DNA from 3 places in the Enterovirga sp. CN4-39 genome. Region 2 is predicted to be linked to each of the others. Evidence: predicted binding sites of a transcription regulator. Region 2 holds the regulator's gene; each other region holds the start of a gene.

Region 1 (10,568 bases), on a different contig from region 2:
CACCGGCGAAAGCCGGTGCCCATGGGGCCTGGATCCGGCTTTCGCCGGGATGAGCGGGGCGCTGCGCGTCTCCCCTCCCCCTCGTGGGGAGGGGCCGAGTCGAAGCGCAGCTTCGAACCGTGGGGGCGTTCCGTCGTCGAGCGGGTGCCAGGCGGACCTGACCCTGCCCGCCCGCACCGGCGAAAGCCGGTGCCCAGGGAGGCTGGATCCCGGCTTCCGCCGGGATGAGCGGGTGAGCGTGTCTCCCCTCCCCCTCGTGGGGAGGGGCCGGGGGTGGGGGGCGTCCCACCGTCGAGCGGGTGCCAGGTGGAGCGCCCCCCCACCCGGCTCGGGCTTTGCCCGAGTCCGCCCTCCCCACGAGGGGGAGGGGAAAGCGCCCACGCGCCGTCCGTCCCCGGCCCGGGGTCTGGTCCAGCGGTGGTTCAAACAGCCTTCCCGAAATCCTGTGAGGGAGCGGGACGCCGGTTCTCCGGCCTTCGATGATGATGGTTTGCGGATTTGCCTGGTCCCTCCCGGCGTCCCGCGACGGTCTTTTCGGCCCCTGGGCACACGCCCGGTTAGCCGCCCGGGCGCCACGGTTTCCGGAACCGCGACCTCGGGACCCGCCCTCGCCTCCGACAACGGTGCCCGGTGTCGACCGCCGTTCCCTCGCCGGAGACGAGTGACGGCAATATAGGAATAAATGCTAGATCTGTCAACTCGGGATTCCGCTCACACCGGCGAAAGCCGGTGCCCAGGGGGTGGGGCCCGGCCTGCGCCGGGGCGAGCGGGGAGAGGCTGGATTGCTTCGCTACGCTCGCAATGACGAGCCCGCCCGCGCCGCCGCGCGCCCTCTCCCGTGCGGGAGCGGGACGGGGTAGGGCAGGAGGTTTCAGGATCGAGCAACCACCGAGCCGCTGCGTCTGCCGCGAGACCCATCCGGCCGCCGCACAACCCCCACCCCGGCCGCCCTCGGCGCGCCTCCCTGCCAGCCCCGGCGCCTGCGCAGCAAGCGGGAAGGGAATCCAGACACCGCGGCCGCTCCAGACTTCATCTATGCCGGTGAACGCTCGGCCTCCTACAACCCGACGCTGGGCCTGCCGGAGATCACGGCCCCTCTGCTCGCCATCAACGCCGACGACGACGCGCGCAACTCGCCGATCACCGGCCTCACGGAACAGACGATCGGCAAGATCAAGGGCACTTGGCTGTTCCTGCTCCCGGCGAGTCCGGAGAGCCGCGGGCATGGCTCGGGCGGGCTGGCGAAGCTTTATACGAAGGAGCAGGGGATTTGGCTGGCGGGGGGGGGGGGCCGAGAAGGGATGGGGAGTAGGACTGCCTCATCGTCCGCTCAGCTCCGCTACACGCGATTAGCAACGGGTCTCGGAGCGCGCCGTTGACTTAGGTCCGAGTGTTAGTCCCTCGCATCCCGCTTCATCACCAGAGGGAGCCCGGCCCGAAAACCGAGAGGCCGCCTAGTGCAAACCGCAGGCCGCAAGCCGTTCCTCAATCGAGTCCACCTTCCCTCTTGCCTTGTCCTTTTCGTAGCTCCTAAGCAACTCTCCGAGCATTTTCTCGACGCTCGATCTACTCTTCAGATCTGACTTATAGTCGGAGAAATTGCCCTGATCGACCTCGTGATTTAGATCAATGATGATAGACCCTAGAAGATCATTTATTACATTTATGACGCATGCGAGCCTACTTTCCTCGAATGCCAGCCGCGGAGACTGACAGAGTTTTCGACCGGCCGGCTCAGATGCGAGCAGCTTTTTAAGTGCTGCAATGAGAAAGTACTGCGACAATCCGTAGTGAGCAAAAGGACTATTTTTGATTTCATTCGATCTAGCTGAAATGAGAGACATTATTTTCGCCAGAAATATGATTCGCTCCGCATTTACCTCCGGCCTGGCAAATATCTCCGCATATTTTTCATCAAAAACTTTGTATGTTTGATGACAGGACCAGGGCTCCTCAAGGTCGAATGCAAGCAAAAGCTTGCCGACATACTCGTTGGAGATTGAGTTGCCCGCGGCGATCTCGCCTCGTTTCACATCGAAGGAGTATCCTTCGAAATTCAACTTCTCGAACTCAGCCTGAAGTCGAACCTGAACCGCGTCATTGGATCGCAAATCCCGTGGCTTGATGCCGTTTTGATTATTGCTGTTGAGCGATATCTCTCTCGCCAGATCCTTGTCTGAACCAATCTCGATGATACGAGTAAGCACCTTCAGATCCGAGCTTATTCTTCCCTGCTCGCCGTGAAATTGCTTGAGGCTCTGCGCTCCATTCACGACGACGAAGTTCTCGATGGTGACCCCCCCGCTGCAACAGTGACCCGTTCCGCAAGGGCGGTAATCCCGTTATGGAAGAGTGGGAACTTCACATGCTGCGTAAGGCTCTCGATGGAATCACGGATGGCCTTGTTCACCTTGGTACTGCCAAGTGGCAATCGAACGTTCAACTCAAACAGAGAGCCGTCGGAGATTCCGGGCAACGCCGCGAGCTCCTTACCTTCCGCGAAAAGCACAACTACTTTTGCAACTGCGCCAGCTTGAAACTGAAGCGGTGCACCGTCGACGCTAAACGTGTATTTTTGTTTTATTCCACCTTCAACATTAAGATCCACGAAGTTACGTGTGATTGCAGGTCGATCATAGATGATAATCGAGGGGTCTGACTTCGTGACATCCAGCCCGTTTGCGTCAACAGGAACATTGGTTACGAAAACGCCCCTCACCCCGAACCCCTTGTCGATCAGGCTCGGGATGCCAAGCCTTGAGATCTTCGATTTGACCTCATCATCAACCTTGCCCTCAAGAAAGGCATCGATAGCCTCTCGTGTCCGCAACTGATTCAGGGTCCCCGAAAATTCACGAAGATCTTTGTCGCCGATCGTGCCAGACTGCTTGGTCTTAGATTGCAGAATGTGGATCTCAAGTTGGTTATTGTCAATGTAAATACCATCGATGCCACGATCATTGCTCTTGTCGCAGATCGCGTCTTCCGCTGAAACTTGATCTAGACGATATAAGTTCTCAAGAATCCAGTTCAGGAATGCGATTGAGATTGGCCGCCCCTTGTCGACGAACGGCTTTATCACCTCCATGAGGTTGCCGTACTCGAGATCACTTTCCTGCATGGACTGAACCCTTTCGGCGTAGATACGATGAGTCAGTGAGGGGTTGGTCACCTTCAGCACGTTACTAGTTCTGAAGCAACGGCTTACTCGACTGCCTGACGCACCGCCGGCTTCGCCCGCCCGCTCCTCATTGGCTCCGCCGCGACCGCCTCCTTCGCCCGCTTCACCGGCCGACGGGCCAGCACTTCGGCCAGGAGCCGCCCGGTAGAGCGCGCGGGCTGCGGGCGATCTCCTCGGGGGTGCCCTGGGGACACGATGCTGCCGCCGCCTTCGCTGCGATGCTCGCCTCACCGTCGCCCGCCGAGCCACCGCGCGGCGGCGTCGCCCGTCGTCTCCGGACTCGTGGCGATTGGGGTGCCGGGGGCGCCGCGCGCGCCCGGGTTGGCCACGCGCTCAAAGACCAGCCCCTTGGCTGGGATGCGGAGGCCGCCGCCGATCACGGGATCGCGCTGGCTGCCCGGGTCAGGCCTGAGATGACGTTCTCCACCCTCGTCATGCTGAGGAGCGCTGCGCAGCGGCGCGTCTTGAAGCACGCAGGAACGCTGTGCGTCCCCGGAGCAAGTCCGGGGCAAGCTCTTCGAGACGCATCGCTGGCGCGACGCTCCTCGGAGTCCTGCCCCGCGAAAGCGGGGGATGACGAGGTCGAGGGTGGCGGTACCGGCTGTTTGCCCGAGGTACGTCATTGCGAGCGCAGCGAAGCAATCCAGGGGGCTCGATTGTTTCCTCCGGTCGAGCCCGAGGACCGGCACTGCCTCCTCACAAGGCGGAGCCGCGCCAAGTCACCCCCCCGCCTCCTGCCAGTGCGGGTAGGTCACGTAGGCGGTGACGGCCCCCTCCGCGTGCGAGCGGATGGTGACCTTTTCGCCCTTCGGCATGTAGACGATCTCGCCAGGGCCGGCCGTGACCGGGCCGGCGCTCCCCGTCACCGTCAGCCGGCCCTCCAGGACGACCATGACGTCGTGCACGGTCATGGTCTCGTCGAGGCTCTGGTCGGGGCCGTAGCGGCCGTAGCCGATCGTGATGGGGCCGCCATGGCGCTGGTCGATCACGTTGCCCGCGAAGATGTCGGCATCCTGGCCGGGCGAGCGCTCGAGCGAGGCGTCGGCGAGGGCGAACTTGCGAACCGGCATCGACATCGTGTCCGATCTCCGTGGCAGGACCGGGGAGAAAATGGCCGGAGCGGCCTTCGGTTCGGCGCCGGGTGCCCGGGGCACGTCATTGCGAGCGCAGCGAAGCGATCCAGGGCGGTGTGGATTGCTTCGCTATGCTCGCAAGGGCGGAGAGCGCTGGATCCTCAGGTCAGGCCGGAGGACCATTGCGGGGTGCCGGAGGGCTGGTGCGTCCCCGGGCCGAGCCAGCGCGCGGCGGCGTCGGCCGTCGTTTCCGGGCTCGTGTTGAAGGCGATGGGGGTGCCGGGGGCGGCGCGGGTCACGGCGTTGATCACGCGCTCGAACAGCAGCAGCCCCTTGGCGGGCAGGCGGAGGCCGCCGCCGATCACCACGCAATCCCACTTGTGCGCGAGCGCGGCCGCGATCGTTCCTTCGGCGCTGTCGTCGGGCCGGAGGGAGCAGAACTCCGCCTCCCAGCCCCGCCCCCGCATGTCGGCGAGTGCCGCCTCGATGCCGGCCGCGATCTTTTCGGCGTTCATGCCGGGCGGCAGGTCGGGATCGGAGAAATCCACGGTTTCGGGCGCGAGCCCGATCAGCAACACGCGCGGCATGGTGCGGCCTCCGGCGGGTGGGGTGGGCTCAGCATGTCATGGCCGGGCTCGTCCCGGCCATCCCGATCGGAGGAGCGGGCGGGACGTCGGCCCGAGATCCTCGGATCAAAGCCCGAGGATGACGGAAGGACGAGGCGGTCGGGCGCCGTCAGCCCGCCAGCGGCAGGAGCTCGAAGACCTTGGCGTCCTTCGCCGCTTCGGCGATGTCGCCGCGACGAAGGGCCAGTCTCACACGCTCGATCTTCTTTGCGTCTTCGAGCGAATAGTAGGGTGACCACCCCCCCTCGCTCTCGATAAGCTCGACCTGCACTTCGGCCGCATAGCGGCCCTCGTGAAGGTTCTCGGTGAAGGGGCGGGTCGTCATCGCCGCCTCACCAGGAAGTCCGTCGACCATCTTGTTACCTCCGGCCGATAAGCCGTCACCAGAACGGCGGGCGAGATGGTGCCCTTCTCCAGACCCCACAGGACGTGGACGGGCCGCCCCGTGCTGTCGTGCTGCAGCACGAGCACAGATGGACCTTTGAAGTGGTCGGGATATTCCTCGACGACCACGGCCCCGTCCAGCCCGTCAACCAGATCGGCGATCATCAAGCCTCGGTCGAGCAGCTTGCCCGATCCGTGCCGGGAGAGAACCACAGCTCCTCGAGCCGCAAGGGCCCGGACCCGGTCGAGCGTCGCGCTCATCGAACCGGGGTGGCCGGGACGAGCCCGGCCATGACGCCGGTGCGGATCACTCGGCTGCTTCGCGGCGGGGGGAGGCAGCGGCCTTGCGGCCCTTCCTCGCCGGCTTCGGCTCGGGCGCGGCCTCGGCGGCGCGCTTCACCGGGCGCCTCGCCAAAACTTCGGCCAGGAAGCGGCCGGTGTGGCTCGCGGGGTTCTTGGCGATCTCCTCGGGCGTGCCCTGGGCCACGATGGTGCCGCCGCCGTCGCCGCCCTCCGGGCCCATGTCGATCACCCAGTCGGCCGTCTTGATGACCTCCAGGTTGTGCTCGATCACGACGACGGAATTGCCCTGGTCGGCGAGCTCGTGCAGCAGTTCCATGAGCTTCGCCACGTCGTGGAAATGCAGGCCGGTGGTCGGCTCGTCCAGGATGTAGAGCGTGCGGCCGGTGGAGCGCTTGGACAGCTCCTTGGCGAGCTTCACCCGCTGCGCCTCGCCGCCCGAGAGCGTCGTGGCCTGCTGGCCGACATGGACATAGCCGAGGCCAACCCGGCAGAGCGTCGCCAGCTTCTCGCGGATGGTCGGGACGGCCTTGAACAGCTCCGTCGCCTCCTCGACCGTCATGTCGAGCACGTCCGCGATCGACTTGTCGCGGAACTTCACCTCCAGGGTCTCGCGGTCGTAGCGCTTGCCCTTGCAGACGTCGCAGGTGACGTAGACGTCCGGCAGGAAGTGCATCTCGATCTTGATCAGGCCGTCGCCCGCGCAGGCCTCGCAGCGGCCTCCTTTGACGTTGAAGCTGAACCTACCAGGACCGTAGCCGCGCGCCTTCGCCTCCGGCAGGCCGGCATACCAGTCGCGGATGGGCGTGAAGGCGCCGATATAGGTGGCCGGGTTCGAGCGCGGCGTGCGGCCGATCGGCGACTGGTCGATGTCGATGACCTTGTCGATATGCTCCAGCCCCTCGATGCGGTCATGCGGGGCCGGGTGCTCGGCCGCGTTGTTGAGGCGCCGCGCGACGGCCCGGTAGAGCGTGTCGATGACGAGGGTGGACTTGCCGCCGCCCGACACGCCCGCCACCACCGTGAAGGTGCCGAGCGGGAGCTCCGCCGTCACGTCCTTCAGGTTGTTGCCGCGGGCGCCCACGACCTTGATCGTGCGCGCCTTGTCGTAGCGCCGGCGCTTCGGCGGGACCGGCACCGTCAGCTCGCCCGTGAGGTACTTGCCGGTGAGCGAGGCGGGGTCCGCCATGATGTGCGCGGGTGTGCCCTCGCTGACGATCTCGCCGCCATGGATGCCGGCGCCAGGCCCCACATCGACGACGTAATCCGCCTCGCGGATCGCGTCCTCGTCGTGCTCGACGACGATGACGGTGTTGCCGAGGTCGCGAAGCCGCTTCAGGGTGCCGAGCAGGCGCTCGTTGTCGCGCTGGTGCAGGCCGATCGACGGCTCGTCGAGCACGTAGAGCACGCCCGAGAGGCCGGAGCCGATCTGCGAGGCGAGGCGGATGCGCTGGCTCTCGCCGCCGGACAGGGTGCCCGAGTTGCGGGAGAGCGTCAGGTATTCGAGCCCGACATCCTGCAGGAAGGTCAGCCGCTCGCGGATCTCCTTCAGGATGCGATAGGCGATCTCGTTCTGCTTCGGGGTGAGCCGGTCGGGCAGGCCGTTGGCCCAGGCGACGGCCTCCTTGATGGAGAGCGCGGTCGATTCCGCGATGTCGCGGCCGTCGACCTTCACGGCCAGCGCCTCCGGCTTCAGCCGCTTGCCGCCGCAGACCTGGCACGGCGTCTCCGACATGAAGCGCGAGATCTCGTCCCGCGCCCAGTCGCTCTCCGTCTCCTTGTAGCGGCGCTCGAGGTTGGTGATCACGCCCTCGAAGGGCTTGTTAACCTCGTAGGAGCGCAGGCCGTCATTATAGGCCATGCGCACCGGCTCGCCCCTGGAGCCGTAGAGGATCACGTCGCGGACCTTCTCGGGCAGCGCGTTCCACTTGGACGCGACGGAGAAGCCGTAATGCTTCGCCAGCGCGTCGAGCGTCTGGCCGTAATAGGGCGAGGTCGACTTGGCCCAGGGCGCTATGGCGCCGCGCTTCAGGGTGAGCTCGCCGTTCGGCACGACGAGGCTCGGATCGATCCGCATCTCCGAGCCGATGCCCGCGCAAGCGGGGCAGGCGCCCGTCGGCGAGTTGAAGGAGAAGAGCCGCGGCTCGATCTCCGGGATGGTGAAGCCCGAGACCGGGCAGGCGAACTTGGACGAGAAGGTGATGCGGCGCGGCTCGGTCTCGCCCTCGGCGAGGTCGGCGTACTCGACGATGGCGATCCCGTCCGCCATCTCGAGCGCCGTCTCCAGCGAATCCGCCAGGCGCGCCGCCATGTCGGGCCGCACCACCAGCCGGTCGATCACCACGTCGATGTCGTGCTTGAACTTCTTGTCGAGGGCCGGCGCCTCGTCGATCGGGTAGTACTCGCCGTCGATCTTGAGGCGCTGGAACCCCTTCTTCTGGAACTCGGCGATCTCCTTGCGGTACTCGCCCTTGCGGTCGCGCACGACCGGCGCGAGCAGGTAGAGCCGCGTCTTCTCCGGCAGGGCGAGGATGCGGTCCACCATCTGGCTGACCGTCTGGCTCTCGATCGGCAGCCCCGTGGCGGGGGAATACGGCACCCCTACCCGCGCCCAGAGGAGGCGCATGTAGTCGTAGATCTCCGTGACGGTGCCGACGGTCGAGCGTGGGTTCTTCGAGGTCGTCTTCTGCTCGATGGAGATCGCCGGCGAGAGCCCGTCGATCTGGTCGACATCCGGCTTCTGCATCATCTCCAGGAACTGGCGCGCATAGGCCGAGAGCGACTCGACATAGCGGCGCTGGCCCTCGGCATAGATCGTGTCGAAGGCGAGCGAGCTCTTGCCGCTACCGGACAGGCCCGTGAAGACGACCAGCCTGTCCTTCGGGATGGTCAGGTCGACATTCTTGAGATTGTGCTCCCGCGCGCCCCGGACCGCGATCACGCGTTCGGCGGCGACACGGTCGAAGAGATCGTCGAGGCGTGCCATCTTTATCCGGCGGGCTTGGAGCCCGCGATGTCGTGTGAGACCCGGGATGTAGTCACTGCCCCGCCGATCGGCAAAGGCTGAGGCGGAATCAGGCTAGAACAAATCGGGTACACGAGCAATCGGAGCGGCGCAGGACGCATCGCTCGGCAGTCGACTGGTCGTCGGGGCCGCTCCCGGCCCGCCTCGGGAATGCGGCGCTTCGCGGGCGAAGAGCCGCTTCCGGACACGTAGCCGACCTCTGAGCACGGCGGCAGATCGACAGCGGCTCGGAACCGCTGTCTTCAACGGTAACCTCCAGCAGGTCCTCGTCGCCTACTTTCTGCGGCGCATATTTGTACCAGGTGCTGGCTGCACAGGTTTGCGAGCCAGCAGCAGCAGTGACGCGCCTTCGTCATCGGGGCGGAACGGCTGCGGCTTGAGCTTCCCCATGGCGAGCCCACCCACGAAGCCAACCAGTGCCGAGGCGTGCCATGCCCAGGAATGGCGATAGTGCACATCGCGGCATTTCACCGGTGAGCAGCGCTCCATCCAGTAGACAATGGCGTCGACGTCGGTCCAGGGCGTGATCTCGACCTCGGGAGAAACCAGACCGACGCGCGACGCGAGCGCCTCCAGCGCCGCCTTCGTCCACCACGTGAGGTGATGCGGCACAGCGTTGATCAGATAGTTCGGAATTCGGGTGTGCGCCGCCGGCACGTGCGGCACGCCGATGATCACGGTGCCCCCTGGCCGCACCGCGCGCATCATCGCGCGTGCCATCGCGACCGGCTGGTCGACGTGCTCCAGCACCTGGAAGGCGGTGACGAGGTCGTACTCGCCGGCATGCGTTCGCAGGTGGTCGTCCAAGCTCTCGACCCTGGCCCAGGATGCGCCGGGCTCGCCGGAGAAGTGTGGGTCCAGCCCCGTGTATTCGGCGTGGCGCACCTCGTAGCGGAAGGCGCCGAAGCCGCAGCCAACGTCAAGCACGCGGTCGCCCGGCGCGACGTGGCGGGCGGCCAGCCGGAACTCGGCGCGGGGGTGTCCTTCGCGCGGGTAGTAGCGGTCGCTCAGACGGCTGTACAGGGTCGTGTAGAAGCCAGCATCCCCCTGCCGCATGGGATCGAAGAAGTAGAGACCCGTCGGTGACTCCCAGAGACCGAAACGCTTCGTTCCCCGGAAGCTCGGGCGTGCATCGACCCGCAGCGTGTAGCGCCAGAGATCGGCGAGCAGGCGCGCGCTCACCCATTGCACGCGGCGGATCGCTGGTTCGCCCGTGACGGGGCAGAGTGGGGTCGTCATGCGATGCCCTCCAGGGCCGACCCGATCGACGACGGGTTGGCGCAAGCCTCCAGCCGGAGCGCTCGGCGAATACCCGCCCGGCCGATGGCCGCCCTACCCGGCCGGAGGTTGCGCTATACGGACCGGCGAAGGAAGCTCACCCGTCACGCCTGGGCTCGGCGAGGTGGCTCCGGCCGCCGCAATCACCGTCCTCACTTCAGTCTGTCGGGCGGCTTAAGATCAGGCCGGTCGCGACTGCTTCGCGCCCCTTCTCGGAAGTGGGGAGCTTCCGCGCCCGACCCCTTGTCGGACATTGAGCCGGGCCTGCCACTAAGTCCGAATTTGGCCCGAGGCGGAAGGACCGCTTCGCAGTGACGTGCGGAAGCGGACTTCGCCCATTTGGCTGCTCCCACCCAAGTGGGGCATGCCCAGAGCAAAACGGCGGAGCGGCTGATCATTGCGAGCCGAGGCATAGCTGAGCGTCCCACCGGATCAAGCAAGGACGCATCACCATCTTATGCCGTACGCAAGTCAGCTCGACGAGAGTTGCTCTCCTCACCGAGGATCCTGGAGTGTTCGGCAGTGACCAAGGCGGCGCGCAATTGCGACGCTGATCTTGGGCAGCACAGCGCGCCGGCTACATGATGCAGGAGACGGTCAGATGCTTATCCAGTGTCAGCTCCGTCAGTTCACCTCAAATGTATTCGTCGGCTGTGCTTCATTTGCTTTGATGGTCACAGCTGCCCACGCCCAGACAATCG
Region 2 (10,568 bases):
GACGCAATCGGCAGCCTGATGCTGGCAGCGATTTTGCCCAGGCGCCACATGCGCAGGCCCGGGCGGGCGGGCCTCAGCCCCGCATCCCGACGAGCGCGAACATCGCACCCTGGGGATCGAGACCCTGCACGATCCAGGCTCCGCCCGGGACCTCCATCGGCCCGTTGACGATCTGCCCTCCCCCGGTCCTGATCTTCTCGACGGCAGGGTCGATTGCCGGGACACCGATGTAATAGAGCCAGAAGGTGCCCGGTATTTCCGGCGGCTTGTTGAACATGCCGCCGATCGCGTCGCCGCCGCCGGGGCCCGTGAACAGCTGGTAGGTTCCGATCGGCCCCATGTCGATCGCGTCGGATTTCTGCCACCCGAAGAGCTCGCCATAGAAGTCGAACCCGGCCTTCCAGTCAGTGGTCGTCAGTTCGTGCCAGCTCATCCGTCCCGGGCTCATCAGGGCGGGGCTCGGAGCCGTCGCGGGCTCGCTCCATTGGTGGATTCCGAAGGCCGCCCCTTGCGGATCGGCCAGGACGGCGAACCGGCCGACACCCGGTATCTCGGTCGGCTCCTTGTGGATCGTGGCGCCGAGCGCCCTCGCCTTCTCGGTCGTCGCATCCACGTCATCGACGGCGACGTAGCCGAAGAAGCCGGGCGGGATGCCGGGCTCGGGCAGGTCCATCAGGCCGCAAGCGGGAACGCCGCCGGCCTCAAAGAGGAAGTAGCTCATCTCCGGCCGCGAGACGTCCCGGACCGCCCAGCCCACGACGTCCGAGTAGAACCGCCGCGCGGCCGACATATCGGTCGTCATCAGCTCGTACCAGGTGAACTCGCCCGCGCTCGCGGCCATCCCCGACCTCCCCTTCTGCCGCACCGCATGGATAGCGCGGCTTTCCTCGAAGCCTAGCGCTCGGCCTCCGGCTTCGCAAACGCAACATTACCGACCCTAGAACCGCAAAATCCAACGTTGCTTTGCAGCAAATAGGACAACACTACTGCCGTTCTTCATCTCTCTGTTGCAAGCTAAGCAAGAACGTCACAAGATCATGCCGCATGCCCGATCCGGAAGGTCTTATGCCGCCCCGAAAGTGAGGCGCCGGACGCGAGGAACTCGGCATCGTCGGAGTGAAGTCGGCACCAAACAGAACGACATCGGGAGGGGATCTATGGCGAGCGGGAAATTCACGCGACGACGGTTCCTCGAGACAAGCGCGGCGACGACCGCCTTCGTGGCTGCACCCTTCGTGCGCGGCGCCCATGCGGCGGGGAGCCTGTCCGTCGCCTTCTGGGACCATTGGGTGCCGGGCGGCAACAAGGCGAGCGAGGACGTCGCCCGCGCCTGGGCCGAGAAGGAAAAGGTCGACCTGAAGATCGACTTCATCACCTCCCAGGGCAACAAGAACCTCCTGACGATCGCGGCCGAGGCGCAGGCGAAATCCGGCCACGACATCTTCGCCTTCCCGACCTGGTACATCCACGAACATGCGGGCCAGCTCGAGCCGGTCGACGACGTCATGCCCGAGCTCATCAAGCAGAACGGCAACGTCAACGGCACCGTCGATTACCTCGCCAAGGTGAAGGGCCGCTGGATGGCCGTGCCCTCGACGCCGGGCAGCCAGATCAAGGGCCCCTGCTCGCGCATCGACCTGATGAAGCAGCATGCCGGGATCGACGTCGTCGCCATGTACCCGGCCGGCGAGGCGCCGAAGGCCGAGAACTGGAACATGGAAACGTTCCTGAAGGCGGCGGAGGCCTGCCACAAGGCCGGCTTCCCCTTCGGCCTCGGGCTCGGCCAGACGACCGACTCGGTGGACAATATCGGCGCGTTCTTCCAGTCCTTCGGGGCCGAGCTGGTCGACAAGGACGGCAAGATCACCGTCAAGTCGGACAATGTCCGTCAGGTCATGGAATACCTGCGCAAGCTCGCCGCCTTCCTGCCGCCGGACGCGCCGGCATGGGACGACGCCTCCAACAACAAATGGCTGGTCGCCGGACGCGGCGCGCTCATCTGCAATCCGCCGAGCGCCTGGGCCGTGGCGAAGCGCGACGCGCCCGACATCGCCAAGCAATGCTGGACGCACGGCATGCCGGCCGGGCCGAAGGGCCGGTTCGCGCCCTACCTCCCCTATCTCTGGGGCATCTGGTCGTTCTCGCGGAACAAGAACGCCGCCAAGAGCCTGCTCGTGGCGCTCTCGTCGCATGACGCCATCGCCAAGATGGTCGAGGTCAGCGCGGGCTACGACCTGCCCGCCTACGAGAAGCTGACGACCCTGAAGACCTGGGCCGAGGCGGAGCCGCCCAAGGGCACGCTCTACCACTACCCGAACCCGCACAACCACCAGACGCTGTCGATCGCGGCCGCGCCGGCGCCGCCGAACATCGCCAACCAGATCTACAACCAGGCGATCATGACCAAGATGGTCGCGCGGAACCTTGGCGGCGAGCCGCTCGAGCGCACCCTCGCCTGGGCCGAAAGCGAGGTGGAAGGCTTCATGCGGGGCTAGCGTCGTGAGCCCCGGGATCCTCCCCCGTGCGACGGGGGAGGGGAACCGCCCGCAGGGCGGTGGAGGGGGCGCGACGTTTGCGCAAAGGGGCGCCCCCTCCACCAGGCTTTGCCTTGTCCCCCTCCCCCGCGTTGCGGGGGAGGATCCCCGTGGCCGGTGCACCGGTGAACCAGCGCGATGACCGAACTCGCCGTCCGGCATATCTCGTCGCTCGCGACATCCTCGCCGCGCAAGCGGTCGCGGCTCGGCACCTTCCTGCGCCAGCGCTCGACGGTGGCGTTCCTCTTCACGCTGCCGCTGCTGATCCTGATCAGCGTGATGGTGATCTATCCCGCCTTCTACGCGATGCACCTCGCCACGCTGAACAAGCGGATGGACCGCTTCATCGGCCTGTCGAACTTCACCTTCCTGTTCACCCGCGAAACATTCTGGATGGTGGTGAAGCAGTCCTGCATCTTCGCCATCAGCGCCGTCATCTTCAAAGCCCTGATCGGTTTCATCGTCGCCCATCTCGTCAACGCCATCCCCGAGAAGGGGCAGCGCAAGTGGCGCGGCATGCTGCTCGTGCCCTGGGTCATCCCGCCCGCGCTCTCGACGCTCGCCTGGCTCTGGCTCTTCGACCCCTCCTACAGCGCCTTCAACTACGTGCTGGGCGGGCTCGGCATCGGCCCGATCCCCTGGACGGGTGACGCGATGTGGGCGCGCTTCTCCGTCATCCTGGTGAATGTCTGGTACGGCGCGCCCTTCTTCATGATCATGTACCTGGCCGCGCTGAAATCCGTCCCGGCCGAGCTCTACGAGGTGGCGGCGATCGACGGGGCCACCTTCTGGCAGCGCCTCTGGTTCATCACGCTCCCGATGATGCGCAACATCATCGCGATCACGACGCTGTTCTCGCTCATCGTCACCTTCGCCAATTTCGACATCGTCTGGATCCTGACCGCCGGCGGCCCGATCGATCGGACGCATGTCTTCGCGACCTGGGCCTTCCGGCTCGGCATCCAGGGCGGGGACATCCCGCTCGGCGCCTCAGTGTCGCTGTTCATGCTGCCCATTTTGGCCGTCGCGGCGGTGTTCATCCTGCGCGACGTCAACAAGCGTGCGGAGCGGATGTGATGGCGACGGCAGCGCTCTCGGCCCCACCCGTCATCGACACCTCCACCTCCCACATGGCCGGCTCCGACCGGCGCTGGGCCGTGCGCTGGGCGTATTTCTTCCTGTGCCTCTTCGTCGTCTTCGCGCTCGTCCCGCCCTTCTACATGCTGCTGACCTCGCTGAAGCATTCCAACGAGATCTCGGCGGCCACCAATCCCTGGTGGGTCTACCATCCGACCCTGGCGAACTTCGCCGAGCTGCTGTCCTCGGCGCAGTTCCTGACCTTCTTCAAGAACACCGCGATCGTGGCCGTGCTGGTCGTCATCATCACGATGGTCATCAGCGTGCCGGCGGCCTTTGCGCTCTCGCGCATGAAGTTCTGGGGCTCGTCCGTCCTCGCGACGGGCGTCTTCCTGACCTACCTCGTCCCGGAGACGCTGCTCTTCATCCCGCTCTTCAAGATGTTCGCGACCTTTCGCGACTGGACCGGGATCGAGCTGATCAACCACTGGTACGTGCTGCTGCTCGTCTATCCGACCCTCACGGTGCCCTTCTGCACCTGGATCATGATCGGCTATTTCGCCTCCATCCCGAAGGAGCTGGACGAGGCGGCCCTGATCGACGGCGCGTCCTGGACGCAGACCCTGCTGAAGATCTTCGTGCCCGTGGCCCTGCCCGGCATCATCGCGGCGACCATCTTCGCCTTCACGGTCTCCTGGGCGCAGTTCCTCTACCCCCTCGCCTTCACGACCTCGCAGGACCAGCTCGTCCTGTCGGTCGGCATCGCCACGACGCTGATCAAGGCGGACGTCTTCAACTGGGGGCAGATCATGGCGGGCGCGCTCCTCGGCGCGGCGCCGCCGCTCGTCATCTATGCCTTCCTCATGGATTATTACATCGCGGGACTGACATCGGGCGCCACCAAGGGCTGATGCCGGGCGTGCTCGGGCGGAGGTGAGGGAACGCCACCTCCCCCGAGCGAATTGCAGCGCCATGGCCAAGTTGCTCGCAGACCCTCCTTCCTCCAGCATCCATGGCTATCGGCTGCGGGTCGTGTTCACGACCTTCGTGGTCCTGAGCATGGCGGCGCTCTTCGCCGCCGCCTGGGCGCTCAGGACGCTCCTGCTGGTCACGTTCCTGGCGATGCTGCTCGCCATCGTGCTGCGCTATCTCGGCGACCTCGTCCATCGCGCCACGGGCATGAAGCCCCATTGGGGCGTGCTCCTCGTGGCAGCCTTGCTGGTGGCCCTCGCGGGCGGCGCTGCGGTGCTGGTGGCCCCGACGATCGGCGACCAGGCCCGCCAGCTCGTCCAGCGCCTGCCGGCGGCGGTGAATTCGCTCGAGCAGCGCATCGCCCAGATCTCCTGGCTCCAGTTCCTGTGGGACCAGCTTTCCTCGGGACTGAGCCTGCCGAGCCCAAGCGATGCGATGGGCAGCGTCGGGTCGGTGATCGGGTCGGTTTCCGCCGCCTTCGGCTATGCGGGCCTCGCCCTCGTCGGCGCGCTCTTCCTGGCGCTCGATCCGGGCCTGTACCGGCGCGGGTTCGTCCGTCTCGTGCCGGTCCGCCACCGCCTCTTCACCCAGTCGCTGCTCGACGAGCTCGACCAGACGATCCTGAACTGGCTGGGCGGCCAGCTCATCCTGATGGTGACGATCGGCGTCCTGGTGGGCCTTGGCCTGTGGGCGATCGGGGTGCCCTATGCGCTGGCGCTCGGGCTCTTCGCCGGGCTCGTCGAGTTCATCCCCTACCTCGGTCCGATCCTGTCCGCCGGCACGGCGATCCTCGTCGCGCTCGGGACCGATCCCCAGCTCGCGCTCTGGACGGTCGGGCTCTTCGTCCTGGTGCAGCAGGGCGAGAACAACATCCTGCAGCCGCTGATCCAGAAATCCCAGGTCGAGATCCCGCCGGTTCTCCTGATCGTCGTCCTGTTCGGGATGGGACTGCTCTTCGGCGTGCCCGGGGTGCTGGTCGCCACCCCGCTCCTCGCGGTCGTCATCGTCGTGGTCAGGCGGGTCTATGTCGAGCGGATCCTGGAGGGCCGAGACATCGGAGCAGAGCCGCCACGCACCTGAAGACGTGGCGGGATCCCCCGGCGCGCGCTAGAGGAACTCCGGAAGCGGCCGAGACCGCCGGGAGAAAGCGCGCGCATGCCCTCGAATGCAGGCCGGCAGATCGTCTTCATCAACGCCGCGCATTTTCTCACCCATTACAGCCTCCTGATCCTGCCGACGGCCGTGCTGGTCATGGCGCGGCCCGGGGGCGAGTTCGGCTCCGATTACGGCCCCGTCCTGGCGCTCGCGACCGCGATGTTCGTCCTCTACGGGGTCGGCTCGCTGCCGCAGGGCTGGCTCGCGGCGCGGGTCGGCCGGAAGGCCCTGATGGTCGCCTTCTGCATCGGCACCGGCGCGTCGCTGATCGCGGCAGGGCTTGTCTCGACGCCCTTCGGGCTTGCGGCCTCGCTCGGCTTCGCGGGCCTCTTCGCGGCCATCTACCACCCGATCGGCACGGCCATGCTGGTGGAGGCGGCGGGCGCGACGCCCGGCAAGTCCATCGGCGTGAATGGCGTCTTCGGCAATTTCGGCGTCGCCTCGGCGCCGATCGTGACGGCGTTCCTGGCCGGCCAGTACGGCTGGCGCGCCGCCTTCATCGCGCCGGGCCTGTTCGGGATCATCCTCGGCCTCATGTGGTGGCGCGAGAAGACGCCGGACCATTCGGCGCATTTCGCCTCGCGGCCCTTCCCGTCCATCCCGAGCTTCCTCGTCCGCCGCGCCGTGATCGTGCTCCTCGCCGTCGCCGTGGTGTCGGGCCTCGTCTTCAACGCCTTCACGCTGCTTCTCCCGAAGCTCATGGAGGAGCGCCTCGCGGGCGACGCCACGCTGCTGCCGCTCATCGGCACCCTCGCCTTCCTGGTCACGATCTGCGGCGCGATCACCCAGTTCAGCGTCGGCCGGCTGATCGACCGCACGACGCTGCGGCGGCTGTTCATGCCGCTGGCCATGATCCTGGCACCCGCCCTCGCGGCGCTCTCCTTCGCGCAGGGCTGGCTCGTGCTGCCGCTCGCCGGGATCGCGGCGGCCGTCATCTTCGGCCAGGTGACCGTGAACGAGACGATGACGGCGCGCTACATCTCGCCTGCGCTGCGGGCAAAGATGTATTCGGTGCGCTTCTTCGTCGGCTTCCTCGGGAGCGCGGCCGCCGCTCCGCTCGTCGCCTTCCTGCATGAGCGCACCGGCAACCTGACCGCCGTCACGCTCGTCCTCGCCGCCTGCGCCCTCATCACGCTCGGCTGCGCCTTCTTCTTCCCCCACCGGCCCGAGGAGCTGAAACCGGAGCTGTGGGAGGCGAAGGCCGTCCCGGCCGAGTGAGGTTCAGCTCGCGAGGCCCGAACCCCACATCCCCAGCAGCAGCGCCCCGCCGAGGACGGCCACGAAGGCCGCCGCCAGCACCTCGAGCCAGGCGACGGCGCGCGCGCCGCTCTCTCCCCGGCCGCTGGCGAGGCGAAGCGCGACGCTCTTCGCAAGCACCGCCAGCGCGGCGAGCGCACCCGTGGTGATCGCCGTCCCGAGCGCCATCGCGAAGGTGGCGGCGACCCCGGCCCAGAAGAGCCCCTGGGACAGCGCGAAGACCAGAAGGATGATGGCGCCCGAGCAGGGCCTGATGCCGGCCGCGATGACGACGCCGACGCTCTCGCGCCATCCTGCCATGCGCTCGACCTCGGCTGCCGTCGGGCCATGCGAATGGCCGCATCCGCAAGCCTCGCCATGGGCGTGGTGATGGTGATGGTCGTGGTGCACGTGGCCGTGGTGCCCGTGGCCATTATGGTGGTGGTGATGATGGGCATGGGCTGACGCCGGCACGACGGCGGCGCTCTTGCGCCAGAGAAGCGCCAGCCCGACGACGAGAAGAGCTCCGAAGCTCGCGACCTCGATCGCGCCCGCCGCGGCGTTGATGGAGGCGGAACTCGCGCGCAGCACGGCCGCGAGGATCCCCACCAGCCCGATCGCGACCGCTGCCTGCACGAAGGCGGCCGCGAAGCTCAGCCCGATGCCGCGGGCCAGCGTCCGCTTCGTCGCCAGGATGTAGCCGGAGATCACGCCCTTGCCGTGGCCCGGCCCGGCGGCGTGGAACACGCCGTACAGGAAGCCGATGCCGGCGAGCCCCCAGAACGCGGCTCCGTCGCGCTTCATGGCGGAGAGCGCGCCCGTGAGGCCGCGGTAGAACTCGGACTGGACGGCCAGGATCCAGCCGCCGATGCCGGTCGCGGCCGGAGCCGCCTCGCGGATGCCCGTGCCGAACGGGTTCTTCGGCGCCGGCGCGGGCGGAGCGGCACCCGCCCCGACCAGAAGCCCCAGGAGCGCGATCAGCCCCGCCACGATCGCGAGCGCCGCGGCCATGACGAGCGCGCGCCGCGCGGGACGGTTCAGGCGCGGCCTGCCTGCCGCAAGCGCGGCCGAGCTCACGGACATGCGACGAGCACCCGGGAGGCGAATTGCGCGCCGAATTGCGAGGCGGCGTTCAGGGCGTTGAAGAAGGATTCGCTCACCGATTGCGTCTGGCTCTGCTCGGGCGGCTTCGGCCGCGTCACCTTCAGGGCGCAGCCGCTGGGCGCCCCATCGAGCCTCACGGCGTCGTCGCCCTCGGCAATGGAGAAGTCGACGAAGAAGGTCGGGTCGTAGACCTCCAGCGTGAAGGCGCGGTCCGCCTTGGCCGGGCTGCGCAGCGGCAGGTCGAAGGTCAGCGTCAGCACGTTGTCCTGGAAGGCGGTCGTGTAGTTCGCCGGCTCGCCGAAGGAGAGCTTGCTCCCATTCGCCTTGGCGTTCGTGAAGAAGCCCTGCTCGGCCAGCGCCTCCATGTTGATCTTGGCGAGCTCGCTCATCTTGTCGGGCGCGAGCTTGCCGTCAGGCCCCTTCTCGAAGCCCTGGACGGCATAGGCCGAATAGGCCTCGTCGAAGGTCCAGCCATGGCGGATGCCGGTGATCCGCCCCGTCGCGTCGTAGAGGATGGTGGCCTTCGACTTCACCCAGACATGGGGGTGGGCCATCGCCCCGGTGGAGAGCAGGGCTAGGACGAGGCCGGCGCCGAGACTGTTGACGAATCGCATGTTCAGAGGCTGACGCGCAGAGGTAAGCGCCCCGGTTAACGGCCGAAATCGGCTGAAAAGCGACGCTTGTGGAACACAGCAGGAACGGCTAACTTGTTCTTGCTTTGTTTCGAGCGCGAGTCGGAACGCCGCGCGGAGGTGACGATGCTGACCCGCAAGCAGAACGAGCTGCTTCGCTTCATTCACGAGCGCCTGCGTGAGACAGGCGTGCCGCCATCCTTTGACGAGATGAAGGAGGCGCTCGACCTGAAGTCGAAATCCGGCATCCACCGGCTGATCACGGCGCTCGAGGAGCGCGGCTTCATCCGCCGCCTGCCCAATCGGGCACGGGCGCTGGAGGTGATCAAGCTGCCCGAGCCGATGGCGCGGCCGAAATTCTCGCCGAGCGTCGTCGAGGGCGGCTTCGGCAAGCCGCGAGGCATACCGACCCCGCCTCCCGCCCCCGCCTCTGCGTCGGACAGCCGGGCGATGCAGATCCCCGTCATGGGGCGGATTGCGGCCGGCACGCCCATCAGCGCCATTCAGAACAGCTCCCACACGATCACCGTCTCGCCCGAGTTCCTGGGCGGCGGCGAGCATTACGCGCTCGAGGTCCGCGGCGATTCCATGGTGGATGCGGGAATCCTCGACGGCGACACCGTCGTGATCAAGCGCCAGGACACGGCGAATACGGGCGACATCATCGTGGCCCTGATCGACGACGACGAGGCGACGCTGAAGCGCTTCCGCCGCCGCGGCTCCTCCATCGCGCTCGAGGCTGCGAATCCCGCCTACGAGACGCGCGTCCTCGGACCGGACCGCGTGAAGATCCAGGGCAAGCTCGTCAGCCTCGTCCGGCGCTACTGATCACGGGCCGGGATCGCCGTCCGGCGCCTCTGCCGGCGGGAGATCCGGCTCCGCCGCTGCCTCCGGCGGGTCGGCGGGAGGCGGTCGGGACGAGCTTGCGGCCGAGCTCGGCGTTCGGGCTGCAGCTCGGAAGGCGACGGCTTTGGGCAGCCAGGGCCGGGTCTCGTCCGGGCGCCGCGCCGTCGCGAGCGTGAAGCCGGTCTCCGTGGCCCGGATCGCCGTGGCGCCATGTCCGGCGAGATGCTCGCGGTCGATGACGATCGAGGCGGCGCAGCCGGCCGGAGAGGTCAGGCGGGAGATCACGATCGCCGCGCGCCGGCAATCCTCGCGGAAGCCGCGTCGATCCTCAAGATAGGAGACGTATCGGCCACCCGAGAGGAGAACCGTGCAGCCGATCGGGTCGCAACGCGCTCCCGTGCGGATCGCAGGATCAGTCCCCTTCCGCCCGTCGCCGTCCGCCTTGAGCCATTGCTCCGCCGTGAAGGAGGGAACGCGGCCGACCACTACGAGCCGCCCGTCCTGCCCGCGGATCGCGGCTCCCGAGCCGTCCCGGGCGACATAGACGTCCTGGCGCGCCGATCCGAAGGCGGCGACAAGGCCGAGGGCGGCCGGCGCCACGGCCAGCCAGCGGAGCCCCGAGACGAACAGGGTGGCGCAGAGAAGCGCCACGACGAGCAGCATCAGCGCTCCATGGCCGAAAGCCGGGACCGTGACGCTCGCGCCACCGAGCGACGCCACCCATCCGGACAGCCCGAGAACCGCCTCGACCCCAACCCCCATCGCCCACCAGACCGGGCGGTCCAGGCCGAACGGGTAGGCGAGCGTGCCCAGAACCGCGCAGGGCATGACCAGGAAGGACACGAGCGGGAGAGTGGCGGCGTTCCCGAGCAGCCCGTATGGCTGCAGGTTCTGGAAGTGGAAGCCCGAGAAGGGCGCCGTGGCGAGCGTCGCGACGAGCGTGGTGCCGATCACGCCCAGGACGAGAGCGCCCGCCCAGTACAGGGCCCGCCCGAGCGGATCGGTGCCCTCG
Region 3 (10,568 bases), on a different contig from region 2:
ATAGCATCGCCCAATCGAAGCCATCGTAGGCACCGCAAGCTGAGAACGTCCGCTCTCGGGCAGCCTCTTAGTGTCCGCTCATGGCGCAGGTCGGAAACGGCGACGGCGCGGGCCCGCCATATAGGAGACGGTTCGAGAGCGGGCGGAAGCGGAGCCTGAACGTGTACGTCCGCTTTCAGGCAACCACCTCATGTCCGGTTCTGGCGCCCAGGGCCCGTCACATCTTCTAGACCGTTGGGAGCCGCGTGGGGATAGTGAGGCAGAACGTCGTCCCGTGGCCCACTACCGTTTGGCAGGTCAGCGCTCCGCGAAGCACGCTGATAGCAAGGCTGTAGGCGATGTGCAGCCCCAGGCCCCGGCTGCCGCGGCTTGTCGGTGAGAACGGTTCGAAGATCACCGCGAGCTCCGGGTCAGGAATGCCTACGCCGTTGTCGATGATCGCGACCCGAAGCTCGTTGCGTGCTGACATCTCTGCTTCGATCCGCAGGGTGCCTCGTTCGCCTTTCGGGAACGCGAAAGCAAGCACGTTAGCGATGAGGTGACCCAGGACCCGCCCGAGCGCTTCTGGGTCACTTGTGACCTCAAGATCAGAAGGTACGGCAATCTCGATCGTGCATGGCTGACCCTGCAACTCGAGTCCGAGGCTAGTAAGAACAGACCGGACGAGATCCGCGATGCCGAAGGTACGAGCGCGTGCTGATCTTTGATCGAGGCCCACCTGTCGGAACTCGTCCATCAAGTCGGTCGTACGGACTAGGTTCGCGCTGACCTGACGGGCGGCCTCGACGCTTACGCCAGCGAAGGCCTCGAGATCCGATCGCCGCAAGGCGCCGGTTTCGAGCTTCTCCTGGAACTCCCGCGCTGCCCGATCGAATGTGGTCGCGACCGTAAGCGCCATGCCGACCGGCGTATTCACTTCGTGCGCGATTCCGGCGACGAGCCGAGTAAGTGAAGTCATCCTTTCCGCCTCCGCAGCCGCGAGCCGCCTGAAGCTCGCCCCGTTGGCAAGTGCCACAGCGACGTAGGAACAGAGAGCGCGGAAGATCAGCCGCTCCCGCTGTCCGTACGCTCCTGCCCGCGCGCTCTGGACTGACATCACGCCGATCATCCGGTCGCGCACGGAAAGCGGGCGGAAAAGGGCGCTCAGCGTTGGAGCGGTGCCCGGGATGTCGGCGCGGAGAGCATCGTCGAGAGACTTCTCGCGCAGGATCTCGCGATTTTCCCGGACCGCACGACTTGCCGGCCGTTCGGCATCGTCGACCCTCAGCCGTCGGCTCTGACTCCGCCGGCCTCCATCGATGAAGATTGGAACATCGATCCACTCTCGCCCTTCATCCAGGATGCCAATGTAGAAAGTCGCCGCGTCGAGAAGGGCCCCCACGTGCCGTTCGACAGCCGCGAAAATATCCTCGAAATCGAGGCTTGCTGTGATGTCCTGACCAATCAGGCTGAGGCGGTCCAGGATCTCGTCGGAGCCGAGGCCAGCACGCAACGGGGTAGTGATCGATGGAGTCAAGATCAGAGCGAACCGCTGCGGCGATGGCGAACCTCGTCCGTTAGCGCACTGCTCAGGGGGCGTCGAGCCGCGGCAATGTCCGCTTCCGGGCAGCTGGCGAACTTCTGCTCCTGGCGGATAGTGTTGAAAAAGTCGGATCGAGCTCGCTGACCGCCATCAGGACCGGCTGAGCGCCTCACCAAAGAGAACAATCCCCTGCTTTGGGTGCTCTGCGCGTGTCAGAATAGCATGTTCGTTCTATTTTATACGCCGGTCGCTCTGACTTCCCCGAGCAGCCCCGACTTTTTCAACACTATCGGCGCGGCCCGGAAGCCAAAAAAAGCACGCGCTCGCTTTTACCGGCCCGGAGCCGAAGGCACACGGTTCGGCCTTCGGCTACTTAGCTGAACCTCGGCATCCCTGACCCAAGCTCGCCGGATCGATGCCTACGCTCCGCACCGAAGTGTGATCCGCGTCAACTCCGATGGACGTCCTAGCCTGAGCGCGAAACCAGGCCAGAGGCCGGTCCGTTGTTCACATAAAGCGTCATGCCGTCGACGTTTTAGGCGCCCGAGACGAAGCCATGATTGGCAGGCGCGACCAGCCGGTCCAGGCCGAGCACCATCCCGCCGTGGGTGTGCCCAGACAGCTGCAGCGCCACCCCGCGTTCTGCGGCCCGTCGAGCGGCCCCTGGCTGGTGATCAAGGAGAAGCACCGGAGCGCCGGGAGGCGCCCCAGCTAGTGCGGCGTCGAGATCGTGTCGCTGGCCCCCGCGCAATGCGGACCTATCCTCAACGCCGGTCAACACCAACTCTGCATTCGACCGCCGCAGAACAACATGCTCGTTGGCGAGGAGGCGAATGCCCAAGTCGGTAATCCGCGCCCTCCCGTTCTTTGCGCCGAAGATGTACTCGTGATTGCCAGTGACGGCCCATACGCCGTCCGGCGCGCGCAGATCGCGCAGTGGCTCCACGTCGGCCCGACGTGCCGCGACCGTGCCGTCGATGAAGTCACCGTGACGACGATCACGTCCACTCCGGAGGCCAAGGAGCGGTCCACGACTCCCCTGACCCAGGAGGCCGGGAACAGCCGGCTTGCGTGCAGGTCCGTCAACTGGAGTAGCCGGTACCCGTCGAACGCAGCGGGCAGGTTCCTGACCCGGAACTCAATGTCCTTTAGCGGTGGTACGCGGACCGCCTGCCAGACGCTTGTCGCTGCCACTAGCATGGCGAGCGAGCCAAGCAGGTACCGCCAGGTGTCAGAGACCGCCCAGCCGCCGTCCGGCAAGAGCATGGACCCGAGCGACACAACATCGAGGACCGCCTGCATAGCGGCTGCCAGCAACACGGCGCCGATCGCCCAATTGAACACGATCACCAGTGCGCGTGGGTATTCGGGCGAAAATATCGAGCCGAAGACATCCGGTTCCAATGATGCATCTGGGAGGCGAGAAGCAGGGCCGCCCCCAGGACGAGCTTCAGCACTGGCGGCCATGGCAACGGCCAAAGGAGCCGGGCAACGACGTAGACGGCGGGAAGACCGAAGATCAGATTTGTCACAGCGCCTCATAGGCGTGAGCTGAGGCTATCGCCCTGCGGATCGCATCAAGACCGTCGGTGAGCGCGGCCGGTCCGGGTTGCAGAATGAGAGGGGACTTGATCTCGACGATCCGCCCGTTGCGCACGGCCGGGACGGCGTCCCAGCCTGGCCTGGCTCTGATCCGCTCGGGCACGACCTTTTTCCCACACCACGATGCGAGGATGAGGTCCGGGGCAGCGGCGATGACCTGGTCGGGTAGCACGATGCGGTCGCGGGCAGCGCCCGCTTCACGCAGGTGCCCGAACACGTCCTCCCCGCCGGCGACCTCGATTAGCTCCGAGACCCAGCCAATGCCGCTGATGAGCGGGTCGTCCCATTCCTCGAAGAAGACGCGCGGCCGCGGGTGGCCCGCCGATGTCCCCCGAATGTCCTCAATCCGCCGCTCAAATCCCGCGGCCAGAGCTTCGGCCTTCTCGCCGGCGCCGACCAGCGCGCCGAGTGTCCGGATCATGGCGAGGATGCCGGCAAGAGTGCGTTGGTTGAAGGCGTGGACCGCAATGCCTGCCCGGACCAGATCGGCAACGATCGTCGCCTGCAGGTCGGAAAAGGTGAGCACGAGGTCCGGCTCAAGCGCGAGGATCTTCGGGATGTTGGCCGACGTGAAGGCCGACACGCGGGGCTTCTCCTTGCGAACCCGAGGCGGCCGTACCGCGTAGCCGGACACACCAACGATGCGGTGGTCTTCGCCGAGCAGATACAGGGTCTCGACCGTCTCCTCCGTGAGGCAAACGATCCGGCTGGGAGGGAACAGTCGCATGAGTCCGCTAAATAACTGGCCACGAGGCCCAGTGCGAGGCAGCCTGCCCTGACGCCGGAACCTCAGCTCCAATCACGAGCCATTTTGGGCCGTCTCGCCGGACGTGTCCAAGGGCGGCTCCCAGCCGAACACACTCCGCCCGCCGTATTCATGGGACCGGGCGCGCTCCTCCGCGATCACTGCCCCGACAGAAGGGCAACTCGTGGCGGCCCGCTCCAGCCGCCGGGCCTGCTCGTCCAGGCGCCGGATGGCCCCCAGTTCCTCTTCGTTCCCAAGCTTTGCCTTGCGCACGGCCGACTTCATAACTTCGATCGTCCGGTCGTAGACTCGCGTAGGTACCGGAAACGGGTGTCGGTCTTTGCCGCCATGCGCGAGGGAGAAACGCCCGGGGTCGCTGAACCGGCACGGCGCGCCGTGCACCACCTCCGCCACCATCGCGAGCGCCCGCACGGAGCGGGCCCCAATTCCCGGCACCAGCAACAATTCGGCAAAGTCCTTGGGCCCACGATCGGCTGCCGCCGCAAGGGCTCCGTGCAGCCGCCGGGCAACCACGTCCTCCGGCCGGACGTCATGATGCCCTGGCATAATCAGATGCGGTAAGAGTGGCTGCGCCTCTGCTTGCGCCGGAACTTTCCCATTCTCGATACGGGCGAGCTCGCGCGAGATGCCATCCGGGCCCAAGTCACCCAGCATATCAAGCTGCCGGCCGCGCGAGACGCTGGCGCGGCAGTCGGCCAAGTTGACGATGATGCCTTGCCCCTGACCCTCGATCGCGGCGTGCGGTGCGTCCACGAAGCTCTCGAGTCCTTCGGACAGCCAATGGTAGCGCCGCGCCTGGCGCCGCTCGCCGTTCATCCCCTGCTGCACCACGACCCAGCGCCCGTCATCGGCAACGATGAACCCGTGCAGGTAAAGGTCGAACCCGTCCTGGACAGCAGCGCTGTCGACCTTGGCGACGAGCCGGCTCGCCCTGGCGAGGGCGGCCCCGTCCAGGCCGACGCGCTCGCCCACTGTCACTAGCTCGCCCGGCGTCGCGCGGCTGTGCTTGCCACGACCGCCGCAGACATGCAGGCCGAGTTCGTCCGATAAAGGCGTTAACCCGCGTTTGAGCGCCCCGAGGACGCTGGTGGTGATCCCGGACGAGTGCCAGTCCATCCCCATCACGGCCCCGAACGACTGGAACCAGAACGGGTGGGCTAGCCGGCGGAGCAACTCGTCACGCCCGTACTCAAGGACGATTGCTTGGACGATAACTGCGCCCAATCTGGACATACGCTGACCGAGCCAGGCCGGGACGCGTCCGCCGTGCAGCGGCAGGTCGGCGCTGCCTGAACGCCGCGTCATGGGCCGGTTCCCGCAAACACCGGAGCGCAAGTGTTTGCAGCGCACATCGCCGATCGAAGCAGGGGCAGGCCGCTGGCTTCCCGATCGGCAGCCTGCTCGAAGTTGGACATTGTCACCCCGACAAGCCGGATCCCTTTCTGGACCGGGAAGATGGAGCGAATGAGATCGAGGCTTACCTGGTTCAGCTGCGCTTGTTCGCAGACCGGCTTTGGGTGGCTTCGGCTCCTGGTAATCAGCCGGAAGTCGGCAAACTTCACCTTCACGGTCACAGTTCGGCCGAAAGACCGAGCCCTCTCACACCAGGTCCATACGTCGTCGGCCATCCGCAACACGCCAGCTTCGATCTCCGCAGGCTCCGTGAGGTCGCGCGGAAAAGTGGTTTCCGAGCCTGAGGACTTGCGCACCCGATCCGGATTGACAGGCCTGTGATCCTCGCCTCGTGCAACCGCGTGGTACCAATCCGCCGAGCTGCCAAAGTGCCTTTGCAGGAATTCGATCGACTTCGACCGGAGGTCTGCGCCGGTCTCGATCCCGAGTCGTTTCATCCTGGCCGCGGTGACCGGGCCGACACCATGGAATCGCTCGATCGGCAACGTCTCGACGAAACCCTGGCCCATCTCGGGAGTGACCGCGAATTGCCCGTTCGGTTTGCGGTGATCCGAAGCCAGCTTGGCTAGGAACTTGTTGTAGGAGATGCCCGCGGAGGCGGTTAGGCCGACTTCACTCATAATACGGGCACGAATTTCCTTCGCTGTGGCCCACGCCGTCGGAATGCCGCGCAGGTTATCCGTGACGTCGAGATACGCCTCATCGAGCGAGAGCGGCTGGATTAGCGGCGTGTAATCCGCAAAGATGCGGTGGATCTGCTGCGATACGGCCCGATACACATCGAAGCGCGGCGCCACGAACACGAGCTCAGGGCATCGACGAAGCGCCGTGAGGGAAGGCAGCGCTGACCTGACGCCAAACCGGCGCGCCTCATAGCTCGCTGCGGCAACTACGCCTCTAGCAGAACCATGACCCACGGCGACCGGCCGGCCACGCAGCGCGGGATCGTCCCGCTGCTCCACCGAAGCATAGAACGCGTCCATGTCGACGTGGATGATCTTCCGAGTCGGCCCATCCATTCGGTAGTCATAGCGCAGGCAGAACGGACAGTGAACGTGCGAATGCCCAGGTCTCGGCCGTAAGCCTCAGGCAGTCGCCCGATGAGCCTCGCCGGAGCACGTCTGCTTCCAGGCAAGCACCTGATGTCTGTCGTTGGCGCGTCATGGAGACAGCCTGCTTCCTACTGAAGCGGGACCTGCGCACTTTTCACGACGCCCCCCCATTTGTTGATCTCGGACTCGACATAGCCGCCGAACTTGTCGCCGAAGAGGGTTCCCGGTTCCACGCCAAGCTTGGAGAAGGCGTCCTTGATCGCGTCGCTGGCGAGGATCTCCTGGACCGCGGCGACGAGTTGCTGGCGAGGCTCTCCCGGGGCCGAGCCGGCGGACATGTACATCCCGAACCAAGCCATTGCCTCGAAGCCTTTCACGCCAGCCTCGTCCAGCGTTGGGACGTCCGGCAGCGACTTAGCGCGCGCGAGGCTGGTCACACCGAGCACCCGAAGATCGCCGTTCGACGCTACGGGCAAGACGGTCGGAAGCGAGTCGAACATCATCGGGATGTGTCCGCCGAGGAGATCATTCATGGCTGGCGCCGCGCCGCGATAGGGCACATGAAGGATATCCGTCCCCGTCGCGAGCTTGAACATCTCGCCCGCTAGGTGGTTCGCTCCGCCGACGCCGGTCGATCCGAACGACAGCTTCCCGGGATCCTTTTTGGCCAGCGCAATGAGGTCCGCGACTGTCTTCGCCGGAACGCCTGGGTGAACCACGAGTGCGTTCGGAACGGTTGCGAGAAGCGCAACCGGTGCGAAGTCCTTGCGGGTGTCGTACGGCAGCTTCCGGTACAGCGTCGGGTTGATCACGTGGTGAGTTGCAGCCACGAGGAGCGTTCCGCCGTCGGGCGCAGCTTTCGCCACAGCTTCGGATCCGACGATCCCGCTCGCCCCAGGCCTGTTCTCGACGATGGTGTTGACCTTGAGCTTGTCCCCGAGCGCCTGGGCGACGTGGCGAGCGAGGATGTCCGTCGTGCCCCCCGCCGGGAAGGGCACGATGATGCGGATCATCGCAGCAGGATACTTCTCTGCGGCGACTACAGACGCGAGCGACGCAGTGAAGCCGAGCGCGCACCCGAGCGCAATGCCGAACACCTTCATGTCTTCCTCCCTAACGGTCTGGTTGTGGGTTTGTTACGCGCAGGCTCGCTCGCGCTCCCGCAACTCTCGTCGAAGGAGTTTACCCGTGGGATTGCGCGGCAGCGTTTCGCAAAACACGAAGCGGCGGGGCTTCATGTAGTTGGGCAGCCTTTCGACGCAGAACATCGTCAGCTCTTCGGGATCCGGATCGACTACCGCGGGCACCACATACGCCACGATAACCTCGCCCCATTGATCATCCGGTGCGCCGACGACGGCGGCTTCCCGCACGGACGCATGGCGCTCGAGGCATTCCTCGATGTCGTTCGGGAAGATGTTCTCTCCTCCCGAGATGATCATGTCCTGCTTGCGATCGACGAGGTAGAGGTACCCGTCTGCGTCCAGCCGCCCCATGTCGCCGAGGCTGAACCATTCGCCCCGATGCGCGGCTGCGGTGCGCTCGGGCTCGCGCCAATATCCCGAGAACAGTCCGGGACCACGAATATAGACTTCGCCCACGTCGCCCGCTGGAACCGGAGCGCCGGACGCGGCCAGGACCTGCAGCTCGACATCGTGCACCGGGCGTCCGACGGATCGCTCGCGTTGACCGAGCTCCCGAGCGGAGATCGTCGTGACAATCCGTGTCTCGGTCGCCCCGTAAAACTCGGTGAGTACGTCTCCGCACGCGGCGAGGAACCTCTCCTTAACGGCGCTTGGAAGCGGTGCTCCGCCGCTGATCACGTGCCGGAGGCTGGTCAGGTCACGGACCCTCAACTCGTCCGAGGCTGTCAGCCTTTGAATCATCGTCGGAACAAGAAAGGAGTTCGTGACCCCGTGCCTCTCGACCAGTTGCAGGTAGCCGGCTGCATCGAAGCGTACAGGCACGATGGAGGTGCCGCCGAGGTAGATGGCGAGAGCAGCGAAGTCTCGCGGAGCGGAATGCCAATAGGGCCCCGGGTTGAGGGTCACGTCGGCGCTGGTGAGGCCGTACGCGAGGGCCTTGTAGAGGAACCCGCAGACGATAGCCCGGTGAGAGACGAGCGCGCCCTTTGGCGTGCCCGTGGTCCCCGACGTGTAGCCGATATAGAGCGTGTCTTCCGGGGAGATCGAAACGTCCGGCGGAGTTGCTCCACCGGCGTCGACGAGTTCCTCTAGGCTGTGAAGGCCTGGCGCGACACCGTCCATCAGGATAACGCGGCCTTGCAGCCTAGCCGTGGTCTCCGCCGTAAGGTCCGCTATGGTGAGGATGTGCTCGGACGAAACGAACAGTCCCTGCACCTCGGCGTGCGCGAGACGGTATTCCACGTCATGCGCCTTCAAGGCCGTGTTGATCGGTACCATCCAGATGCCCGCGGCACCTAGAGCGTAGTGCGCGACGAGATAGTCCGGGCTGTTGCGCGCGAGCACCGCCACCCGGTCACCCTTTCGCAGCCCGAGCGTCTGGAGACTGTCGGCCAGTCTCCAGACACGATCCGCGAACGCCGCATGCGTGATCGCGGAGCCGGTCTCGTCGAGGATCGCCGGCCTGTCCGCAAACAGCCGGGCGTTCCTCGCGAGTGATCGCCCGAGGATCATCAGGCCGCGCCGAACGGGAACTCGAGAGCCGCTTCGCCGGTCGCAACTGTCTCGCCGCGCTGGTTTCGGACCTCGACGTCGATAGTGACCCATCGCGACTTCGCCGTGACCAGCTTCCGTTTCAGCGTGCCGACGGGCTGGATGGTGTCGCCTGGCTTGACAGGCCTTACCCAGCGGGTCTCGAGGCGGCGGTGCTCGGCGCCCACATCATACGCCCAGTCAGTGAGCATTCGGGTTATCAGCCCGAAATTGTTCATGCCGTGCATAATGATGCCGCCGAAATTCGTGCGGCCGAAATTCCCCTGCATGTAATTGTCGTCGAGGTGGAGGGGGTTGAAGTCCAACGATGCTTCGCAAAACTCCCTGATGCTTTCGCGTGAGACGGCAAAAATCGGCCCATCCAGCCGAAATCCGGGTTCCAGCTCTTCGAATGTCGCGCTCATGGTGTCCTCACTGCGGCCGGATGGTCCAGCCGCGCCCGGAGCAGATCACCCGGCCGTGCTGGTTGAAGAAGACGTTGTCGTGGATGACGAACAGGCGCTCTCGCTTGATGAACTTGTCGAGTGCGCGCGCCTGAAGCGTGATCGTGTCGCCCGGCCGAGCAGGCTGGGCATAGCTCCACGACTGACCCGCGTTCACAGTACCGGGACTGCGCATCCAGTCGTCCGTCGGCGTGCAGGCGAACATCAGCAAAATGTGTATCGAGGGTGGCGCGATGATGCCGCCGTACCGCGTCTTGCTGGCGTAATCTTCATCGAAATAGAGCGGATGATCCTCTCCCACAGAGCGGCAATACTTCTGGATCGCGTCGAGCGTGAGCACGTACGGGATCGTGGCCCTTGGCTCGCCCGGGACGATGTCGTCCCAGACTTTCCGAGCTGCAGCATCCGCCCAAAAGTCCGTTGCAAATTCCTGCCCCACGCGCTACCTCCCGTTCGCCTAGCGAACAAAGCGATCGTTGTGCGCACAAACTGGCAGGGGTCCCGATCCTTGGCAAGGAGGCTGAGTGACAAAAGAGAGCGACGGATATGTGCGCGCGCTTGCGCGCGGCCTTGCGGCAGTCGAGGCACTAGGCCGCCCGCCAGGACGACACACTTTGGCAGAGGTTGCATTCGCGACGGAGCTCAACCGCGCCACTGCACGACGCGTGCTCGCGACGCTCGTGTCGCTCGGCTACTGCGAACTCTCCGGCCGCTATTACAGCCTGAGGCCCCGCGCGCTGGGTCTCGGCATGTCTTATCTGAGCACCCTGCCATTCTGGGGTCATGCACAGGCCGTGCTCGAGGATCTCCGGAACGAGCTCGCCGAGTCATGTGCGCTTGCGGTTCTGGACGGGACTGAGATCGTCTACATCCTGCGTGCGCCGGCACGCCGCATCCTGGCGGGCAACCTCGGCATTGGAAGCCGTCTTCCGGCGCATCTGGTCTCGCTCGGACGAGTCCTTCTGGCGGGGCAGACGCAAGCGAGTTTGGACGCCTATCTCACCGCAGCCGAGCTGACGAAGCGCACCGATCGCACGATCTCGGATCCGGAGACGCTGAGGGCAGAACTCGCGA

The links. The regulator LexA, encoded in region 2, represses DNA repair genes until DNA is damaged. The targets are predictions, from matches to a motif close to TGTTCNNNNTGTGTTCNG.
Region 1: a site for LexA is predicted at 8,645-8,662, ahead of uvrA (excinuclease ABC subunit UvrA). Genes of this name have one in related genera too.
Region 3: a site for LexA is predicted at 6,342-6,359, ahead of dinB (DNA polymerase IV). Genes of this name have one in related genera too.

The regions. Positions count from the first base shown of each region.
Region 1 covers NZ_JBMSEF010000003.1:311,761-322,328, reverse strand. Annotated here, with positions in the region: gene ACO2SS_RS08150 (AIPR family protein) at 1,455-2,273, opposite strand; gene ACO2SS_RS08145 (AIPR family protein) at 2,270-3,181, opposite strand; gene ACO2SS_RS08140 (ethanolamine utilization protein) at 3,901-4,251, opposite strand; gene ACO2SS_RS08135 (hypothetical protein) at 4,416-4,841, opposite strand; gene ACO2SS_RS08130 (hypothetical protein) at 4,990-5,205, opposite strand; gene ACO2SS_RS08125 (DUF4258 domain-containing protein) at 5,202-5,525, opposite strand; gene uvrA (excinuclease ABC subunit UvrA) at 5,572-8,550, opposite strand; gene ACO2SS_RS08115 (class I SAM-dependent methyltransferase) at 8,863-9,828, opposite strand; gene ACO2SS_RS08110 (arylsulfatase) at 10,538-10,568, shown strand, end outside.
Region 2 covers NZ_JBMSEF010000001.1:44,384-54,951, reverse strand. Annotated here, with positions in the region: gene ACO2SS_RS00250 (VOC family protein) at 74-841, opposite strand; gene ACO2SS_RS00245 (ABC transporter substrate-binding protein) at 1,158-2,495, shown strand; gene ACO2SS_RS00240 (carbohydrate ABC transporter permease) at 2,673-3,611, shown strand; gene ACO2SS_RS00235 (carbohydrate ABC transporter permease) at 3,665-4,522, shown strand; gene ACO2SS_RS00230 (AI-2E family transporter) at 4,584-5,663, shown strand; gene ACO2SS_RS00225 (MFS transporter) at 5,739-6,956, shown strand; gene ACO2SS_RS00220 (nickel/cobalt transporter) at 6,960-8,057, opposite strand; gene ACO2SS_RS00215 (DUF1007 family protein) at 8,048-8,692, opposite strand; gene lexA (transcriptional repressor LexA) at 8,837-9,538, shown strand; gene ACO2SS_RS00205 (ComEC/Rec2 family competence protein) at 9,539-10,568, opposite strand, start outside.
Region 3 covers NZ_JBMSEF010000034.1:248-10,815, forward strand. Annotated here, with positions in the region: gene ACO2SS_RS27525 (sensor histidine kinase) at 227-1,492, opposite strand; partial or broken gene ACO2SS_RS27530 (metallophosphoesterase) at 1,942-3,054, opposite strand; gene ACO2SS_RS27535 (cobalamin-binding protein) at 3,051-3,851, opposite strand; gene ACO2SS_RS27540 (DUF763 domain-containing protein) at 3,924-5,195, opposite strand; gene dinB (DNA polymerase IV) at 5,192-6,322, opposite strand; gene ACO2SS_RS27550 (Bug family tripartite tricarboxylate transporter substrate binding protein) at 6,484-7,458, opposite strand; gene ACO2SS_RS27555 (class I adenylate-forming enzyme family protein) at 7,492-9,012, opposite strand; gene ACO2SS_RS27560 (MaoC family dehydratase) at 9,012-9,455, opposite strand; gene ACO2SS_RS27565 (MaoC family dehydratase) at 9,463-9,933, opposite strand; gene ACO2SS_RS27570 (IclR family transcriptional regulator domain-containing protein) at 10,019-10,568, shown strand, end outside.